DNA from 2 places in the Bacillus sp. SRL543 genome. Region 1 is predicted to be linked to the other one. Evidence: riboswitches for the same ligand, from Rfam matches in the RefSeq annotation. Region 1 holds a riboswitch; the other holds the start of a gene.
What was found. A riboswitch is a leader RNA that binds a small molecule or an ion and turns the genes downstream of it on or off. The one in region 1 is predicted to bind lysine.
Positions count from the first base shown of each region.

Region 2: linked by a shared signal. The riboswitch ahead of AC4E8B_RS18775 (aspartate kinase) and the one ahead of AC4E8B_RS24780 (transporter substrate-binding domain-containing protein) in region 1 are both predicted to bind lysine.

Region 1 covers NZ_OZ481794.1:4,863,979-4,868,388, forward strand. Annotated here, with positions in the region: gene AC4E8B_RS24770 (amino acid ABC transporter ATP-binding protein) at 1-23, opposite strand, end outside; gene AC4E8B_RS24775 (amino acid ABC transporter permease) at 41-772, opposite strand; gene AC4E8B_RS24780 (transporter substrate-binding domain-containing protein) at 836-1,669, opposite strand; lysine riboswitch at 1,772-1,955, opposite strand; gene AC4E8B_RS24785 (glycine betaine ABC transporter substrate-binding protein) at 2,324-3,214, opposite strand; gene AC4E8B_RS24790 (ABC transporter permease) at 3,227-4,060, opposite strand; gene proV (glycine betaine/L-proline ABC transporter ATP-binding protein ProV) at 4,057-4,410, opposite strand, start outside.
Region 2 covers NZ_OZ481794.1:3,667,502-3,671,911, forward strand. Annotated here, with positions in the region: gene AC4E8B_RS18770 (YslB family protein) at 305-754, shown strand; gene AC4E8B_RS18775 (aspartate kinase) at 865-2,097, opposite strand; lysine riboswitch at 2,244-2,423, opposite strand; gene uvrC (excinuclease ABC subunit UvrC) at 2,493-4,265, opposite strand.

The DNA.
Region 1 (4,410 bases):
TGAACTTCAATGACTTTTTCCATGTTCGCTCCCCCTTCCCTTACAGATTGTTTTCACCTTTGCCCAGCAGATCGAAATTGTCAGGCCCGTCTAATTTCCGCTCAAAATAACGCAGGATTCTCGTAACGATGAACGTCATCACAAAATAAATGACGCATGCCACAAAGAATGACTCGAAATACCTGAAATTATTCCCCGCGACTGATTTGGTCATGAAATATAATTCCGATACGGAAATGACGTTCAGGACGGAAGTGTCCTTGATATTGATGACAAAGTGGTTGCCTGTTGCCGGCAAGATATTGCGGATGACCTGCGGGAGCACGACATTCCACATCGTCTGGTAATGGTTCATCCCGATTGCCTGGGCTGCCTCAAACTGCCCTTTATCAATGGAGACGATTCCGCCGCGGACGATTTCTGCCATATAGGCCCCCGTATTGATCGATACAACAATGATGGCTGCGGCCAGGACATTGATATCAATGCCAAATGCCAAAGCGGAGCCATAATAAATGACCATCGCCTGGACGATCATCGGTGTCCCGCGGAAAAATTCGATATATACCGAAAGGATGAAATTAATCACCTTCAGCATGATTTTCTTAGGCCCGCGCTCTGGTGCAGGAATGGTGCGGACCACTCCTGCCAGCAAGCCGATGCCGGCGCCGATAATGGTGCCGATCAGGGAAATAAGAAGTGTTATCCCCGCTCCGCGAAGGAACATTGGCCAGTTTTCCGAGACGATTCTAACGATCCATTCGAAGCTCATCTTTCTCCCCCTCTGTATTCATCATAAAACCGACTGTAAGCGTACAGCCGGTTTTATGCAGTCTTATTGTGCAGCTGGTTGATTCTGGATCGCTTCATCCATGATAGTCGTGCGGTCTTCTTCTGAAATGCCTTTTAGGATCTCGTTGATTTTCTCTGTCAGTTCACTGCCTTTTTCAAGCCCGACAGCGATTGCTGTATCATCCTCTGACGTTTCGAATCCTTCTTCAAAATCAACCATTGCAAAGTTGTCGTTCGCAGCAGAAGCACTGACTGCTTCAGGACGTTCGGATACGTATCCATCAATGATTCCTGATTCAAGGGCAACCCTCATCGCCGGGAAATTGTCCATCGCTGTTTCTTTGGATACACCATCAATCTGGTCGATCACAGAATAGTGGAATGTATTCAATTGAGCTGTGATTTTAGCATCTTTAAAGTCTTTGAGGCTAGTAGCGTTTTCGTAATCCCCGCCTTTTTTTACAACCATAACAAGCTGGGAATTATAATAGTTGTCTGAGAAGTCGATTGTCTCTTTTCGTTCTGCCGTTGGCGACATCCCTGCAATGATGGCATCGATTTTCCCTGACGTCAGCGCCGGCACAAGGCCGTCCCATTCTGTCTTAACGATTTCTAATTCCTTTCCAAGCCCATCAGCAATCTTCTTTGCGATTTCAACATCATAACCGCCTGCATATTCAGCAGAGCCTTTGATTTTCACACCGCCATTGGCATCATCTTTCTGCGTCCAGTTGAACGGAGCATAGCCAGCCTCCAGGCCAACCTTGAACGTATCGCTTTCTGATGAATCTGAACCTGAACTTGTGCTTGATCCGCAGCCGGCCAGCAAAAGGACTGCCGAAAGCATAAATACTAAAAATAATGAAGCTTTTTTCATGTTTTCTCCCCCTATATTTGTATGATGAGAACAAAATAAAAACGACCTAAGATTAACTTAGGTCGTTATATACATATGCCCATAAGTCCTCTTTATTTCCCTAAATGAGATAGCACAACTCAACAAGCCGGGAAGCTCATTGAGACAGTCCTGCAGCTCTTAACTGCAGACCCAGCAGGCAATACTGAGATATATATGCCCGCTTCGGCGATATTTCCTTCTCCCTAGCATCATCGCTTCTCAAGCTCCGCTAAAGACTGTTAAACACCGCGCCTCTACCTCACCAGTAAAGTGAGGTCTTATTTAATTTTCTCTAATAGTCTACAATTATATAATTCATCTGTCAATCCTTCGTCCCGGGCATTATGTCAGGCATGATTTTCCCATCGGACAGGCAGGCCTTTTTCTAAAACCTCTTCATCTCTAAAAAAACATCCTCCGGATCAGGCAGCTCCGCTGTCCAGCCGGCAGGCATCCTGACAAAGACATGAGGATGGCACATGACTTGAACGACGCAGGAAGCTGCCATTATGTACATTCACTTTCAATCTGTTAACTTCCATTGCATTGTGCCCGTAAAGCAGTGAAGCCCTCAAAACTTTTTAAGTGACGCAGACAGAAAAAGAGCCGGGATCATCCCCGGCTCTTGCCTCATTAATCTAAGTCTTCGATTGAATCAGCTTCCACATAAGAAGGAACGACAAGTCCTGTTTTTGCACCTTCAAGGTTTTCACCAAGGCGTTCCATATCGTCGCCATACTGATCAAGATAATCTTTATGTGTCAGCGGCAGCCAGGCAGCAACGGTCGCATCTGCATCACCATTGGCCACAGCCGTGAACATTGGACCGGCATCCAATTGGACCATTTCTACATTATATCCGATGCTTTCCAGCACTTTCGCCACAACATTGGTACTGGCAATCTCAGAATCCCAGGCTACATATGAAAGGGAAATGTCTTCTCCGCTTACTTCTTCTGCACCTTTTGTCCACTCGGCTACTTTATCGCTATTGTCTTTCACCCAGTTGTCAGCCGCTTCCGCAGGGTCTGTTCCCTCTTGAATTTCAACCATGACTTTACCGATATCATCATTCGTCCAGAAGAACTGGTCAAGCACTTTGTAGGCACTTGGCTGGTCAGCTTCCAGGCCTTTGCGTGTAAAGGTTTCAATCTTCTCGGCCTCACCGTAGACCCCTTTAGGATCTTCCAGGTATTTCAGGTCATACTTGGCGAACATCCAGTGCGGCGTCCAGCCAGTTACAATGATAGGCTCTTCATCTTTAATGGCATTGTCCAGCTCAGCGGCCATGGCAGCTGAAGATGACTCAACCAGTGTGTAATCTTTCAAATTATCATACTCTTCCAGTGCTTTATTAGTAGCGGACATGATTCCGGCACCAGGCTCGATGCCCGTGATTTTGTAATCCACACCATCACCGATTGTGCTGCTTTCCTTTGAATCGTCAGACTCATTCCCGCAGGCAGCCAATCCGACAGATAATGCAAGGATTGAAGCCAACCCGGCTATACGCAATTTTTTCATGTTTCTTCCCCCTTAGTTTTTAGTGATTCTTATATTTTGAGAAATCCGGTCAAGGATAATTGCCAGGATGACAATGACAAGACCAGCTTCAAAACCTACACCAACTTTTAATTGAGTCACGGCACGGTACACATCTGCACCCAATCCCGGCGCACCTACAAGGGATGCGATAACAACCATGGATAGAGCAAGCATGATGCTTTGGTTGATCCCGGCCATGATTGTATTCATTGCCAGCGGCAGCTGGACCTTGAATAGTTTCTGGCTTGGCGTTGAGCCAAAGGCATCTGATGCTTCTACAAGATCCTCCGGCACCTGCCTGATTCCGAGATTAGTCAATCGGATCGTTGGCGGCATCGAGAAGATGACGGAAGCGATGATTCCCGGTACAACCCCTATCCCAAAGAAGATGATGGCCGGTATCAAATAAACAAAGGCAGGCATCGTCTGCATAAAGTCCAGAATCGGCGTGATGATTTTCTGTGCGCGATCGCTTTGTGAAATCCAGATTCCAATCGGGACCCCTATGAGAATGGATATAATGACCGATGCCAAAACAAGCGCAAGCGTATCGATCGTACCATCCCAGTAGCCGAGATTATCAATCAGCAATAACCCAATAGCAGTAAACAACGCTATCGTCCAGCGGCTGACCCACCATGCCAGGGCAGCAAATATTAAAATCAGCAATAAAGTCGGGATCGATTCCAGGATCATGACAAAGAATTGGACAACCGCACCAATTGCATCAGTCATAACGTCAAAGAACGGACCCAGTATGTCTTTAATCCAGCTGACAGCACTATCCACCCAGCTGGCTAACGGAAGCTTCGGCAAGAATGTCATATGCTCTCCACCTCATTTCCTTCAGCTTCTGCATTCAGGTCCGTTTCAAGCCCGGCAAGTGCGCCAAGGACGGCTCCCCTCACAATAACTCCCTTAAGCCGACCTTCTTCGTTGATGACCGGCAATGGCAGGGAAGCTGTTGCCACCTGTTCGAACAGATCAACCAGAAGGGTTTCCGGTCTAATGGAATCAAGTTCGGTAATCAGGATATCTTCAAGTGTCTGCTGATTCTTGACGGCAGCTGATGCAGCTTCGATCGTGACGGCGCCAAGAAGCTTCTGCTTACTGTCCACAACGAACAGATGGGAAATCCCTTCGTTCTTCATGACCTTTACAGCCACACGCGGACC
Region 2 (4,410 bases), 1.2 Mb from region 1:
GAGAAAATGTAATTATTCATTTTCTTACAATTAAGTAACATGTCCATTTTACTCCCATCGGAATAGAGCGTCAAGAAAACGGATACATAAAATATATGATATAAATAAAATTTTTAAAATATATTGATATTATATAAAGAACGAAAATCCACTCTCTGGCTATGATTCCGCATGTATAGGAGAATATATTGAAATAGCATTTTTTTCTTATAGGTCTTGAGCTGTTTTTTCTTGAATCTGTGCTTTATTCTTATCCGGATTGTATATAATAGAATCATAGAAAGAGGGGAGACGATTGAGCAATATGACATCCGCAGAAACAAAGGCCGGGCACGGGCCGGAAACCGTCCCTGCTTTCGGCTATGAATTGATAAGGGAAGACGTTCTTTCAGATATGCTGGGCAAGGATGCAGCCGAAATCCTATATTGGGCCGGCAAAAGGCTGGCCAGGAAATACCCGCTCCAAACAATGGAAGCAGTCATTGAATTTTTTGAAAGCGCCGGCTGGGGAAATCTTGCTGTAAAAGAAGAAAAAAGGAGCGAAGTGGAGCTCCAGCTTTCCAGCCCGCTTTTTGCCAGGCGCTTTAAGGAAAACCCGGACTGCACCTTCCAGCTCGAAGCCGGTTTTCTTGCACAGCAGCTGGAATCTCAAAAGGAACTGCTGTCAGAAGCCTTTGAACATCCCAAAAAAAGGGGCGGCCTTGTCCTTTTCACAGTAAAGTGGGATAAAAGAGACCGCATCAGCCCGCTCTAAGGGAAGGACCGCTGAAGCAGCACAAAAGAAGAGATGGCATGATGCGGGGCCCGCACCCGGGAAGAGAATTCTTCTTGGATGCAGCCCTGCGCATCTGCCATCTTTTTGATTTAAAGGCTCCTCGCCGGGGTGCCTGACAGTTCGAACGCTTCGTGGAGGGCTTCCACCGCTTTAACCATAAAGCTGTCACCGATGACGGTCGATACCTTGATCTCAGAAGTGCTGACCATCTTGACCTGAATCCCATTTGAAGAAAGCACCTCAAACATCTCTGCTGCCACCCCAGGATTCGACACCATGCCCGAACCGACGATAGACACTTTTGCAAGTCCTGATTCTGATTCGATCCGGTCATATTTCAGTGTATCCCGATTATTTTCCAGCACTTTTAGCGTCTCTTCCAAATCATCATTTTTAATTGAGAAAGACAGGCTTCCTGTCTGCCCTTCGGCCACGCTCTGAATGATGATATCTACATTGATATGATGGGCAGCAAGCGTCGTGAAGACAGTCGACAGGCCCTTCAGGGTGTCCTCCAGCCCAAGGATTGCTATCTTAGTAATCGCATTTTCAAATGCTACTCCCCGTACAACTAAATTTTCTTCCATTGTTGGCTCCTCCTCAATGATCGTTCCTCTTTCCCTTTCAGTGCTTGATCTTACTTCAAGCGGCACTTCATAGTTTTTGGCAAATTCAACTGCCCTCGGGTGAAGCACCCCTGCCCCGAGATTCGCAAGCTCCAGCATTTCATCATAGGAAACGGACTGCAGCTTCCTCGCTCCTTTTACATAGCGCGGATCAGTCGTATAAACTCCTGTCACATCTGTATAAATATCGCACTTATCCGCTTTAAGCGCTGCTGCCAGCGCCACTGCAGTTGTATCCGATCCCCCGCGTCCCAGCGTGCTTATGCTCCCGTCCTCAGTTACTCCCTGGAAGCCGGCAACAACGACGATCCTGCCTTGATTAAGCTGGTTCTGGATTTTCTCCGGATCGATATGTACAATCCTTGCGTTCCCATGCACAGCCTCCGTCTCTACCCCCGCCTGCCAGCCAGTGAAGGAGATGCTTTCATAGCCCTTCTCATTCAAAGCCATGCTAAAAAGGCTGATTGTCACCTGCTCCCCTGTAGTCAGGAGCATATCCATTTCACGCTTGCTTGGCGCAGCTGAAATTTCCCTGGCCAGGCCGACAAGCTGGTCAGTCGTTTTACCCATTGCAGATACAACGACAACCACATCGTTGCCTCTATTTTTTTCTTCAATTGCGCGCTCTGCTGCATTCAAGATTCTTTCTGTGCTGCCAACAGAAGTCCCTCCGAATTTCTGGACAATTAATCCCATCGTTTCTCCTTCTTTCATCTGGATATCGTGTTTCCGGCCGCCTGACATTTAAAAGAGAGGCCATCCATTGCTTATTTGAACACAAAAAAGCAATGAGAATGACCATCTCATTGCTGTGTTTAGAATACATATATAATATGCCCACACAGTGAGATAGCTCTCCAAGACGGCACTGTCTTGACAATCCGGTATTTATTCAATACAGGACCAGAAAAGAAAGAAATGAGACTTTCTTTTCTTCGGCAAACATTCCCTTTCAAAGCTTTTCATAGAAACTCATCTTTCTCTAAGCTTTTACTGATGAAGTTTGCACCTCTACCTTCACTTTAATGCTATAAAGTGATATTGCTATAAAGTTGAGACCATTATAACATAGCCCTTTTTTGATATCAATGCTATTCAGATAATTTATTCTTTAATTCCTGAGCGACATTCGCTGGAATTCCGACAGCTGTGAATTCATCCAATCCGGCTTCCTTCATTTTTTTCACGGATCCGAAGGTTTTCAATAGCAGCTTCTTCCTCTTTTCCCCAATTCCCGGAATGTCATCCAATAGTGATTGGAAGGCGCTTTTTCCCCGGAGCTGGCGGTGGAAGGTGATGGCAAATCGGTGAACCTCATCCTGGATCCGCTGCAGCAGATAAAACTCCTGGCTGTTCCGCTCAAGCGGAATGATCTCCAGCGGATTTCCATATAAAAGCTGGGAAGTCTTGTGCTTCTCATCCTTGGCAAGGCCGGATATCGGGATATCAAGCCCCAGCTCATTTTCAAGCACATCCCTTACGGATTCAATATGGCCTTTCCCGCCGTCGACAATAATAAGATCCGGAATGGGCAGACCTTCTTTCAGCACCCTGGTGTACCGCCTCCTGACAGCCTCGCGCATGGATTCATAATCATCCGGTCCCTTGACTGTCTTGATCTTATATTTTCTGTATTCACGCTTTTCCGGCTTGCCGTCAATGAATACGATCATGGCGGAAACCGGGTCCGTTCCCTGGATATTCGAATTATCAAAGGCTTCAATCCGGTGCGGCGTATAAATGCCCAGCTGCCGGCCAAGATTTTCAACCGCTTTGATGGTCCTTTCCTCATCCCTTTCTATGAGGGAGAACTTCTCCTGAAGGGCGATCCCGGCATTTTTCCCAGCAAGCTTGACAAGATCTTTCTTTTGGCCGCGCTGCGGTTTGAGCACCTTAACTTCCAGGAGCTTTTCTGCCATTTCTTCGTTGATAGAATCCGGCACCAGGATTTCACGCGGCTTGAAGTGGTTTGCCTTTGTATAGAACTGGCCCATGAATGTGAGCATTTCTTCCTCCGGCTCTCCGTACACCGGGAACAGCGAAACATCTCTTTCAATCAGCTTACCCTGCCTGATAAAGAAGACCTGGACGCACATCCAGCCTTTATCAACGGCAAAGCCGAATACATCACGGTCAGTAAAATCGGTCGATGTCATTTTCTGTTTTTCCATTGTCGCTTCAATATGGGCAATCTGGTCCCTCAGTTCCTTCGCCCTCTCAAAATCCAGTTCCTCTGCTGCAGCCGTCATTTTCACCGTAAGCTCTTTCTTGATGTCTTTGTAGCCGCCGTTCAAAAACCGTGCAATCTCATCGACAATATCTTTGTACTGCTTTTCGCTGACAGGCTTAACGCATGGCGCCAGGCACTGGCCCATATGATAGTAAAGGCACACCCTGTCAGGGAGGGTGGTACACTTTCTAAGCGGATAGATCCGGTCAAGCAGCTTTTTCGTTTCATTTGCCGCCTGGACATTCGGATATGGCCCAAAGTACTTCCCTTTGTCTTTCTTGACATTCCGGGTTGTGATCAGCCTTGGATGGCGTTCAGCTGTCAGCTTGATGAACGGGTAGCTTTTGTCATCCTTCAGCATGACATTGTATTTTGGGTCATATTTTTTGATCAGGTTCATTTCAAGGATAAGGGCTTCCATATCCGATGATGTAACAATATATTCAAAATCTTCTATTTCATTTACAAGGCGGAGCGTTTTGCCGTCATGCGAACCGGTGAAGTAGGAGCGGACACGATTTTTCAGCACCTTCGCCTTCCCAACATAGATCACGGTTTCCTGCCTGTCCTTCATAAGGTAGCAGCCAGGCTGATCCGGCAGCAGCATCAGCTTATTCTTAATTCTTTCATTCATGTATTCACCCCCGGGGCAAAGTCAATCTATATACACGCAATGCGCTGCAGTATTATTAAAATGTTGCCCTTCCATTTTAATAAAAAAAACTGAAGGAAAAAAGCAAAAAAAAGAAATGAGGGCAAGATTACTATTATAGAAACTC